Regions from separate parts of the Paeniglutamicibacter sp. genome, predicted to be linked through region 2. Evidence: riboswitches for the same ligand, from Rfam matches in the RefSeq annotation. Region 2 holds a riboswitch; the other holds the start of a gene.
What was found. Region 2 has a riboswitch for guanidine ahead of ACLQ7E_RS19485 (SMR family transporter). Riboswitches for the same ligand answer to the same signal wherever they lie in the genome.
Positions count from the first base shown of each region.

Region 1: it holds a riboswitch for guanidine, as region 2 does, so the genes downstream of both, ACLQ7E_RS09010 (DMT family transporter) here and ACLQ7E_RS19485 (SMR family transporter) in region 2, are expected to answer to the same signal.

Region 1 is NZ_JBKKAP010000079.1:36,971-42,038, forward strand. Features, by position in the region: gene ACLQ7E_RS09000 (acyl-CoA thioesterase) at 1-848, shown strand, start outside; gene ACLQ7E_RS09005 (alkaline phosphatase D family protein) at 902-2,596, opposite strand; guanidine-III (ykkC-III) riboswitch at 2,825-2,889, shown strand; gene ACLQ7E_RS09010 (DMT family transporter) at 2,901-3,215, shown strand; gene ACLQ7E_RS09015 (SRPBCC family protein) at 3,425-3,871, shown strand; gene ACLQ7E_RS09020 (glycosyltransferase family 87 protein) at 3,947-5,068, shown strand, end outside.
Region 2 is NZ_JBKKAP010000163.1:9,320-15,774, reverse strand. Features, by position in the region: gene ACLQ7E_RS19505 (GNAT family N-acetyltransferase) at 1-96, shown strand, start outside; gene ACLQ7E_RS19500 (LysE/ArgO family amino acid transporter) at 131-748, opposite strand; gene ACLQ7E_RS19495 (ArgP/LysG family DNA-binding transcriptional regulator) at 821-1,729, shown strand; gene ACLQ7E_RS19490 (DUF3817 domain-containing protein) at 1,888-2,397, opposite strand; guanidine-III (ykkC-III) riboswitch at 2,475-2,536, shown strand; gene ACLQ7E_RS19485 (SMR family transporter) at 2,609-2,797, shown strand; gene ACLQ7E_RS19480 (cell division protein CrgA) at 2,869-3,120, opposite strand; gene ACLQ7E_RS19475 (class E sortase) at 3,302-4,063, shown strand; gene ACLQ7E_RS19470 (hypothetical protein) at 4,075-4,242, shown strand; gene ACLQ7E_RS19465 (anthranilate synthase component II) at 4,239-4,889, shown strand; gene pknB (Stk1 family PASTA domain-containing Ser/Thr kinase) at 4,990-6,455, opposite strand, start outside.

The DNA.
Region 1 (5,068 bases), on a different contig from region 2:
GGTACGCCTGCGCCGTCGGCTATTCCGGAGGGTATTGCGTCACCGCCTACGTCGGGAACGTCCACTTCACCCGTCCCATCGAAAACGGCGACCTGATCGAGGTCACCGCCCGGATCGTGCACACCGGGCGCAGCAGCATGCAGGTGGTGGTCACTGTTGACGCAGCCGACGTGCGCGAACGTATCTTCAGGCCCGCCATGGACTGCATCCTGGTCTTCGTGGCGATGGACGAGGACCGCCGCGCCAAGGCAGTCCCGCCTTGGGAGCCGGCCGATGCCGCGGCGGCCCAGCTGGCCCAGGGGGCCGCCGACCGCGTTGCCGCGCGTGCCGAGATCCGCGACGCCATGCGGGCCCAGGAATACACGGATGCGGGCACCGCGCCGCGGGAGCGATTCCGGTTCCTGGCCTCGCCCGGCGACGTGAACTGGGGCGGGAATGCGCACGGCGGGATCGTCATGCGCTGGATCGACGAGGTCGCACGCGCCTGCGCCATGGGCTGGTGCGGCAAGGATGCGGTGGCCGTTTACTCCGGCGGCATCCACTTCATGAACCCGATCCACATCGGCGACATCGTGGAACTCGAGGCCCGGTTGATCCACACCGGCCCGCACTCCATGCACATTGCGGTGCATGTGCGGGCGCGGGACCCGCGCGAAACCCAGTGGCGCGGCACGACCCAGTGCATGACCATCTTCGTCACCCGCGACGATTCCGGTCACGCCTCCGAGGTGCGGCAGCTGGTGCTCGCCAGCGAGGAAGACCGACGGCTGGACGCGCACGCCCTTGACCTGGTGCGCCGGCGGGCGGCGCTGGCCCCACTGCGTTTCGCCGAGGCCCGGGTGTACTGAGGCAGCCGCAAGGCAATACGCGGCAGGTTGCAGCACCCCCCCGTTGAGGGATTTCATTCCCTGCGCGACTGAAGCGTGGCGACTTCCACGGTGTCCAGCCTCGGGTGCAGGTGGTCCCCGTCCCGAACGACCCCGGTGAGCCAGCTGAACTCCAGGCCCTCGCCGGTGTCCTCGAGGATGGCCAGGTTGTTGTCGAACCAAGGGCCCTTGATGCCGTTCCAGCGAAACGGCGGGTTTGGCACGTGCGCAGTCCGCGCCATCCAGGCACCGAACGGGACCGCGGGCCCAAAGGCCAAGGCTGCGGCAAAGTAGCGCAGGAACCGGGGTAGCGGGTTGCGGATTGGCGAACAGACCGCCTGCAGGATCCTGCTCCCGTTCTTGCGCGCGACTTCGGAGACGTAGGAGAAGTGCACGTCGCCGGAGAGAAACGTGACGGTCTGCGGGGCGGGTCCGCGCTTGCCGTCGGCGACCTCGGTGGCCAAACGGGCCACATCCTGGAAGCTGCGCTGGAACGCCGCCCAATGTTCAAGGTCCACTGCCCTGCGCAATCGTTCGCCGAGCCACGCCCGGGGTCGTCCGCGTTTCCCGGAGGAGAGGACTTCATCCCAGGATTCCACGTGGTGCAGGCCCATGGGCAGCAGGAACGGCAGGGACGTGCCGATCAGCAAGTGGCGGAAGCCGCCGCGCATCCGCTCGTCGAGCCACGCGAGTTCCGCCGGGTCGAGCAGGGCTCGCTGCCCGGGTTCGAGCTTGCGGGCGGCCCGGGAGTCCACCACGATCAGGCGCACCGCATCCCAGTCGCGGCAGTAGCTCCACCTGTAGCTTTCCGGTGCGGCATCGACGCGCCCGGCGAACTCGTCCAGGTCCGCGGTCAGATCCAGCTCGCCGGGACCTTCGTGGGCCAGGATGCGCCGCCACAACGGATCCGCCGCCCGTTCCTTGGGCGCGAGGTTGCCAAGATGCTGATAGATCCAGTAGGAACCGAGACCGGAAACAATGCGTTCGTGCCACCAGTTGGTCTTCTGCATGTCACGTTTCCAGCTTATGGAGGAGTTCCAGTCGTCACGGATGTCGTGGTCGTCGAAGATCATGGCGCTGGACAGGGTTGAGAGAAGCCAGCGGTTGGCAGGGTCCGACCAGGCCAACCGATACAGGTGGGCGTATTCCTCGTAGTCCTTCAGCTCGGCCCCGGGTTCTTCCTTGATGTTACGGCGCTTGCGGATGAACGCCTGCATTTCCGAGCTGGTGGAGTCGGCGTAAACCTGGTCGCCGAGGAAAAGCACCAAATCGGGCCAGGAACCGTGCCCGGGGGCGGCCATGGACAGGGCATAGGCGCGCATCGCGTCGACCCCGTGCGTGCGGTTGCCGGATTCGTCGTGCGGAACACTCGTGCGGCAGGACCCGAAGGCCAACCGTGGTTTCCTGGAGGGGTCGAGGGTGGCGATCATCGAGTCAGGGAAGCCGTCCTCGAGCGGCCAGGCGGGAACCCCGTCCAGGTACACGGCGTAGGGACGAACGCTTCCGGCCGTCAATCCCGACACCTCGACCAGGGCGTAGTGGTGGCCGTGGGCGGCAAATGTCGCGGCCCGCCAGGCGTCCGGGCCGGAACGGACCTCGACGGTGCAGGCCGTTGCCGTTTCGACCCAGATGCTGGCGGAGGTGTCGTCCACATGGCGGAGCATCGGCCCGAGCAGCAGGCCCTGGGCGGTTTCCGGACCGGAGCCGGCGGGTGTGGTTCCAGTGCTCATCGGATCTCCCCTGGTGGTGCCGATCAATCAAGAATGGCACACCGGAATCTTTCGGCATAGACCGGTTTCCGGTGGAAGTCGGATCCGGCCCGTTTTCCGGCACTCGATCGACTGGGGTACTGCCTCAGTTCCGAAGTGCGGTCAAAACGCCCGATTCGAGTGCGCTGCCGGGGCATCAAAGGCCTGATCGGTGAAGTTGCCATCGGGCAGGGGGTGTGCGATCTTGGAGAAGACCCTATACAGGGGATCCGGACGATGGGTGCCGTACCCGGTGTGCGACAAGACGGCCCTTGAGGAGACTGCCATGTCCTGGCTCGTTCTTATTGTTTCCGGTGTTCTCGAGGCCGTTTGGGCCACGGCCCTGGGAAAGTCCGAAGGCTTTAGCCGTCTGGCGCCGTCCATCGTTTTTGTTGTGGGCCTTATTGCCAGCATGCTTGGTCTGGCATACGCGATGAAGGAACTTCCGCTTGGTACCGCATATGCCGTGTGGGTCGGAATCGGTGCGACCCTAACTGTCATCTATGCGATGGCCACGGGTAGCGAATCCGTTTCGCTGCTGAAAGTTCTCTTCCTCATCATGATTGTCGGCGGCGTCGTGGGGCTCAAGTCCCTTCACTAACAGGCCGCCTGCCCGGATTTGGGTTCCCTGAGCCGTTGGGGTGCGTCCTGCTTGCGGATTGCCGTGCGGACCACCGGTTGGGGATCCTTGCATGTGAGGGTTCCGGGCGGCAGGCTGCGCCGCAAACGTCGCAAGGTGCGACTGGCCGGCACCTTGTCCCGGACACCGATGCGCTTCGCCGCGGCCCGGGCAATGCATAGTATGGGCTGATGAGCCTCTCCGCATACCTGCAGACCCGCCGACGGTTCATCGCCGCCGCTCCACATGACGTCTTCGAGCTGCTGACGAATCCTGCGATGCACCCGGTCATCGACGGCTCCGGAACGGTGCGGGCCTCAAGCAGCCAGGCACAGAGGCTCACCTTGGGCAGCGAATTTGGCATGCAGATGCGCCTGGGCGTGCCCTACCGCATCAGCAACACCGTGGTCGAATTCGAGCAGGACCGGTCGATTGCGTGGAGGCATTTCAGCGGACACCGCTGGCGCTACGAACTTGAACCCGAGGGGTCCGGGACAATGGTCAGCGAAACCTGGGATGCCAGCCGGTTGCGGCACAAATGGATGCTTCGGCTCCTGGGCTTCACCCGGACCACCGGGCCGAACATGGAACGGACCCTCGAGCGGCTCGCCGCGCAATTCCCCGACCGCGCAGAGTAGACCCTACGGAGGGCAAAACACCGTGCGGCAGCGTGCATCACGCACCGCCGGGCGTGGGGCACTAGGCTGAAAGCCATGAGCCAACCACCCGTCCCGGGCCCGTCGAAACCGCGGCTCGCCCCGATGCGCATCACCGTGCCGAGCCGCAGCGACGCCTTCTTGCGCAAGTTCACCGAGGTCATTGGCGGGCCGCTGGGCAGGCACACCAGCCCCGGGCGGATAACCCCCGGCTTCTTCACCATCGAGCGCGTACTGGTCGTCTTCACGGTGATCGGGGCGTTGCTGGCGGTTCTTGCGAAGAATGCCTGCCGACTCAACGGCTGGGGCGGGACCAACCCCTACGCGTGGGCCTGTTATTCGGACTGGACAGCGCTTTTCCATGCCCGCGGCTTCGCCGAGAACGCGTTCGCGCCCTTCGCCTCCGGTGCAGAATTCGAGTACCCGGTGCTGATGTCGGTGGTTGCCTCGCTGACCGCGGCGCTGATCCCGAAAGGTGAATTCGACCGGGCACTTGCATTCTTCGACCTGAACTTCTTCCTGGTGGCTGTCCTGTGGCTGGTGGTGGTTGTGGCCACCGCGCGGACCGCCGGGCGCCGGCCCTGGGACGCGGCCATGGTGGCGCTGGCCCCGGGGATGATCCTGGCCTCCTCGATCAACTGGGACATGTGGGCCGTGGCGTTCCTGGCCCTGGCCATGCTCGCCTGGTCGCGGCAGAGCATCTTCCTGGCCGGAGTGCTCATCGGCCTGGGCACCGCGATGAAGGTCTTCCCGTTGCTCTTCTTCGGCGCCGTGATCGTGCTGGCCATCCGCAGCGGCCGATACAAGCCGCTCATCGTCTCCCTGGCCGGGGCGGCACTGTCCTGGCTAACGGTGAATCTGCCGCTGGCGATGACGAATTTCGACGCATGGAAGCACTTCTTCACCTTCACGGAGGACCGCGGGGCGGGGCTGTCCTCCTTCTGGCACATCTTCAACGTCACCGCCGCGGTCGTGCCGAAGATGGAGGCGCTGGATGCCGCCACCATCAACGCCCTGGCCCTGGGGCTCTTCGTGGCCAGCTGCGCTGCCATCGCCTACTGGGGCCTGCGCGCGCCGGTGGCCCCGCGGCTGAGCCAGCTGGTGTTCCTCATCGTCGCCTCCTTCATCATGTTCAACAAGGTCTACTCCCCGCAATTCGTGGTGTGGCTGATCCCGCTC
Region 2 (6,455 bases):
CAAAGCCCAACGGGCGCTGCGGGGCTATACCGACTCCTTGGTTTCGAGCTGGTTCGGCAGGGGACGATTTACCGAAAAGCCGTCCCCGGCCGCTGAGTCGTGGTGGTGCGGCGCACCGGCCCAAGGGGTGTTAGCCAAATAGCGGCAGCAGCAGCGAAACGGCAAGCAAGGCCATGAGCGACGCGATGACGGCATCGAGGATGCGCCAGGATCGGGGACTGGCAAAGAACCCACGCAAGTAGCGTGCCCCGAAACCCAGACCGATGAACCACAGCATGCTGGCAAGCGCCGCTCCCGTGCCGAAGACCCAGCGCCCGGAGCTGCCTTGGGCCGCGGCGATGGAGCCGAGCAGGATCACGGTGTCCAGGTAGACGTGCGGGTTGAGCCACGTCAGTGCTAGCGCCGTCAGGGCGGCGGAGCGTCGCGGGGTCGGTGTCAGGGCGGCGTTGGTGTCCATCCCCCGCGGGCTGAAGGCCCTCCGGGCAGCAAAGAAGGCGTAGACGAGCAGGAATGAGGCGCCGCCGATCCGGGCCACGTCAAGGAACCACGGGGCCAACGCCAACAGGGCACCCAGCCCGGCGACTCCGGCGAAAATCAGGACGGCGTCCGAGACCAGGCAAATCAGGACCGTTATGCCAACATGTTCCTTTCGGATGCCCTGGCGCAAGACAAACGCGTTTTGGGCTCCAATGGCAACAATCAGGGACAGGCCCGTGGCCAGGCCGGATATAAAGGGAAAGTTCGTCACCAACCGAGATTAGGCGACTCAACAAAGACGTGTCGAGCTAAAGATTCTTATGGTCCATTAGGATCTCTAACTATGGACTTTCCCGCGGAGCAGTTGCAGACCTTCAAGGCCGTGATCGAGGCCGGAACCCTGGAACGGGCGGCCCGGCAACTCAACATCACCCCATCCGCTGTCAGCCAGCGGCTCAAGGCCCTGGAAAAACGTGCCGGCAGCGTGCTGTTCATCCGTTCTCGCCCGATTCGGACCACCGGAAGCGGGGACGTGCTGCTGCGTCTGGCTCGGGAGATCCAGATGCTGTCCACGGAGGCCCATCGTGCGCTCGGGTTGGATGCCTCCACCGAGCATGTATCCCGGCGCACGGATCTCGGCATTGCCGTGAACGCCGATTCCCTGGCCGGCTGGTTCGCCCCGGTACTCGACGGCCTAGCCGCCCAGGACGTCATGAACTGTGAGATCCTGCGCCACGACGAGTCCCATTCCACAGAGTTGCTACGTTCGGGCCAGGTCATGGGGGCGGTGACGACGAAGAGCGCTCCCGTCCAAGGGTGTTCCTCGGTATATCTGGGAACCATGCGCTACCAAGCCATGGCAAGTGCCGGTTTCATGGATCGCTGGCTCCCGGGCCTCGACCCGGAGACGGAGCTCGCGCTCGCGCCCATGGTGAGCTTCGACCGGACCGACGGCTTGCAACGGGCGCTGCGCCGAAAGATAGTCGGAGGTCGGGCCCCCGAGCCCCCGGTGGAGCATTTCGTTCCCGATTCGAGGGTCTATGTGGCGGCCGTGGCGGCGTCGCTGGGCTGGGGCATGATTCCCGAAATCCAGGTTCCGCGTCACGGGTCGCTGGTGTGCATCAACCATGCGTGGACAAGTGACATCCGCCTTTATTGGCAGCGCTGGAAGGTTCCCTCCGTGGCATTGGACCTGCTCCGCGGGCTGGTCCTTGATGCGGCCGGGGCCGCCGGGCTGCGCCAGGATCATTGAGGTTCCGGCAAGCAGCCGCCCCAAGATGAAAGCTGCGGCTCGCCTGGGTGCCGTGAGCAGCTGGAGAACCTCAAGCGCCAAGGCCCGGCAAATTTCCGGTTCCAAGGACCGGTGCCGGAATCTGACAGGCCCGGGGCCGATCGGGAATCAGCGCGGTTCTAGTTTCCTCCGCCGGGAGGGCCGATGAACAGGAGCGCAGCGGTGATGCCCGCAACCAGGACCAGGCCAGCGACAGCGGTCAGCCAGGGGCTGCGCAGCGCCGTTGCCTGCAGCTTCTCGACCAGCCCCCGAGGGGCTTCCCCGCCCGGAGCCAGGCGCCAGGTGTCACTGAGCAGCCCGCGACGCAACATCGCCCGTTCGAAGGGAAGGGTGGCGAAGGGAACGACTGCAGAGGCCAGGCCCAGCACCCCGCGGGGAACGCTCCAACGCTCATTGGCCCAGACAAAGAGTGTCACCAGGCCGTAGGCAATGAACACCACCCCGTGGATCATGCCAAAAATGCGGACGAAGATCTCCGGTCCCACACCGTACTTGATGGCCATGGCGATGATCAGCAACGCCCACGTGACCATTTCGGCAGCTGCCAGGAAGCCGTAAAGGCGCTTCGGGGAGAGCTTTGACTGGGTGGCGACGGAGGAAGAGCCTCCGGCAAGATCGGGGCGAACCATGGGGGTCTGCATGCCTTTCTGGACGTTGATGTGAACGGTGTGTCTGCAGGTCCGGGGACGTTGCTGGGCCGTGCCTACTTGAGCGCACCAGCGCCCCCTGACGAGGGAGCCGTACCCGGACAGCGACAAGGCGGCCACCGAAAGGAATCGGTGCCTGCGACCTGTCGTGGATAGTACCTAGCGTTCAGGCCTTTTCGCGGCCGTCTGGGCCATCGCACTGGGTGCCGCCGAGGGTTTCACCAAGCTCGTCCCCACCGTGGCCTTCGCTGCGGGACCAATCACCAGCTTGGCAGGACTGGCCTGGGCCATGAAGGAGATCGCCACGGGATCCGCCTATGCGGTCGGGTGGGAATCGGGGGCCGGCATCGCGGTGCCCGATGGCATGGCCTTTGGGGGCTAGATCAGCAGCATGATCAAGATCCTGCTGCTGATCGGGCCGGTGTGCTGCATCGACGGACTGAAAGCCGTGAGCTAGCGCCAGCCCGTGGTCATGAAGAAACCAATCATGGCAACGCCAAAGCCGATGACGATGTTCCAGCCGCCGATGTCCGGGATCGGGAGCAGGGTCTGGGAAATGTAGTAGACCATGATCCAGACCAGGCCGAAGATCATCAGGCCAAACATGACCGGCTTGTACCACTTGGGCAGCGCCTTGTCGTAGGTCTGGGCGTGGCTGCCATCGTGTGGCTTGCGGTTTTTCCGACGTGTCTTGGATTCAGGCACTGCTGCTCCTTGAGTCTTCAGGCGCCGGCACGATCCAACGAGTACGTGTCCGAACGGTAGGCTGGTAAGTGTGTGTCGATGGGAACTTCTTCCCGCCATCACGCTTACATCCAATACTATCCGCTCAAACTGGACGCCACAGGGTTTCACGGTGCTCCAAGTGACAGTGAGGGAAGTTCGCATGACACGATCCGCATCTCGGACGCGGGCCAAGGCTACGCCGGGCCAGCGCCTCTTGGGCGGGATCGGTGAAGTCCTCATCACGCTAGGAATCGTCCTGCTGCTCTTTGTCGGCTGGGAACTGTGGTGGACCAACATCGATGCCGGTCGCACGCAATCACAGGTGACCTCCGAATTTGTCCAAAACCTCAACGTTGGGGGACCGGACGCATCGACCGCGACGGGGGCAGCGGATGGCGATTTCGGCCCCGCCCCAATCACCGCGATCCCCGACGGGGAAACCTTCGGGATCTTCTACATCCCGCGGTTCGGCAAGGACTTCGCCCACCCGGTGACCAACGGCGTCGGCATGGATGTGCTGAACTCGGTGGGCATCGGACACTATCCCGGAACGCAGGAGCCGGGAGAGCCCGGCAACTTTGCCGTTGCTGCCCACCGCCAGACGCACGGACAGGTGTTCTGGAACATCGACAAGTTCCAGGACGGGGACAAGATCTACCTGCAGACACGCAAGGGGTTCTACACCTACGAGTGGCGCAACACCGAGATCGTGTATCCCTCGCAAAGCGAGGTGCTGCTGCCAGTGCCGAACCAGCCGGGCATCGAGCCAACGGCCTCCATGCTGACCATGACCAGTTGCCATCCGCCCTTCACCACCCGGATGCGCATCATCGCGTATGCGGAGCTGGAGTCCTGGCGTCCGGCCAACACAGGTCCCCCGCGGGAAATCGCCGACCTGGTGAACAAGACGATGGAAAACTAGGAACACCACACATGTATGCATGGATCTTCTCGAAAATCCCCGGGCCGCTGTGGTTCCGCGTCATCCTGGCGGTCGCGCTGATCGCCGGAGCCGTATTATTGCTCATGACCTATGTCTTCCCGTGGCTGAGCCAGTACAGCCCGTGGACCGAATCAACGATTGGCTTGATGCTGCTGTGAGCACCCCCAAGATCCTGGTGATCGACAACTACGACAGTTTCGTTTACACCCTGGTGGGTTACTTGCAAGAGCTGGGCGCCGAAACCACCGTGATACGCAACGACGACCTGTCCCTGGCCGAGGTCATCGAATTGGCCGAGGCCCGTGACGGCGTGCTGGTTTCCCCCGGCCCGGGAACCCCTGCCGATGCCGGCGTCTGCATCGAGACGATCAAGTGGTGCGGTGCGCACGCCAAGCCCATGCTTGGTGTCTGCCTGGGCCACCAGGCACTGGCTGAGGCCTATGGCGGAGTTGTCACGCACGCGCAGGAGCTCATGCACGGCAAGACCTCCCCGGTTTTGCATACCGGGCACCCGATCTTTGCGCACATCCCCAGCCCGTTCACGGCCACCCGCTACCATTCGCTGGCGGCAGTGCGCTCCAGCATTCCGGACTCCCTGGCGATCACCGCGGAGACGGAAAACGGCGTGATCATGGGCCTGGCCCATCGCGATGCGCCCTTGTGGGGCGTGCAGTTCCACCCCGAATCGGTCCTTACCGAGGGGGGCTACCAAATGCTGGGGAACTGGCTAGAATCCCTTGGCCTGGCCGGCGCCGCGGAACATGCGGCAACGCTGAGCCCGCTGATCCGCGAGGCAGGGGTCTAAACAGCCTTAACACCGAATGGGGCCCTGCCGCTGAAGATAAAATCTTCAGCGGCAGGGCCCCATTCGTCGATTTCACCGACTAGGGGTGGCAGCCGCCCGGTTACGGGCTTGGCGCCGGGATGACCGGGAGAGGGAGGGCAGGATCCTTGCCCTTCCCGGATTTTTCCGTAGGTGCCGGGGTTGGTGAGGGGCCGGTGGATTCCTCCGGCGCGGTCTCAGTCGGGGTCGGTGACGGAGTCGGTTCCGCGGGCTTCACGGCAACCGTCACGGTGACAGTGCCGCCCTGCGGGGTCGCGGATTCGCTTTCGGGATCCTGGTTGATGATCGTGCCCGGTTCAACCGCCGCATTTGGTTCTTCGACCGTCGTAATCCCCAGTCCAATCTCGGGATCCTCCAGAAGCTCTGTGGCCTCGGGGACCATGAGGTTGATGAGCTGTGGGACATTGACCATCCCGGTGGACAGGACCAGATCGATCCTGGTGCCGACCTTGACCTTTTTGCCAAGCTTCGGTTCCGTGTTCACGAGCCAGTCGGTGGGAATCGCGGGATCGTTGACCCGGGAGACCGTGCCGATCTCGAATCCAAGGTCCCGCAAGACCTGGCGTGCCCCCGCCTCGGACTGGCCGGATAGGCTCTCCGGCAGGACCTGGGCTTCGGGTCCCTTGGAAACCATCAGCCGGACGATGGTTCCCTTGCGGACTTCCCTGGGAGCAGCGGGGTCGGACTCCACGACCAGGCCTGTCTTGATCTCATCGTCGAAGACCGACTCGACCCGGGGCACCAGCTGCAGCTGCGTGAGGGTTGATTCGGCTTTCGCCTGCGTCATTTCCTTCAGGGTGGGGATGGCGACGGGTGCGTTGCGTTCTGCTTCCGCGCGCATCCAGTTGTAGAAGAGAAGGCCGGAAACCGCCAACGCAAGGACCAGGACCAGTGATATCGCCACGGTCCAGCTGCGCTTGGATTTTGCACGATGCTCATTGAGCTCTCGTTGCATATTCTGTTCCCAGATCGGCGGAGTTTCCCAGCGGGAATCCCCGGCAACTGGCTGCAGGTATCCGGTCTGGTTGACGGGCACCGCTGCGGTGTTGTCGGGGGTCGACGGCGAAAAGGCCTCTGTGGGCGCCGCAAGCGAGGCAACCGAGGAAAGGTGCCCGGCGTTTGCCTTGGACTGCGGCAGCGGAGCCGTGAGCTCCTCGGGAGGAAGTGCAATCCCGGCGCGGGCATTGGAAAGCGCCGTCGCGAACGCCGTGGCATCGGCGTAGCGGTCCTCGCGGTCCTTGGCCAGGGCCTTGAGCACCACGGCATCAAAGATCGGGTCCAGCTCCGGCACCAGCGTGCTCGGGGCCGGGGCATACTCCCCCACGTGCTGGTAGGCGACCGAGACCGGAGAATCCCCGGTGAATGGCGGCCGGCCGGTGAACAGTTCGTAGAGCAGGCAGCCGGTGGAATACAGGTCGGTGCGGGCATCAACGGCCTCGCCGCGGGCCTGCTCCGGCGAAAGGTACTGGGCGGTGCCCACCACGGTCTGTGTCTGGGTCATGGTGCTGGCCGAATCGGCCAGTGCCC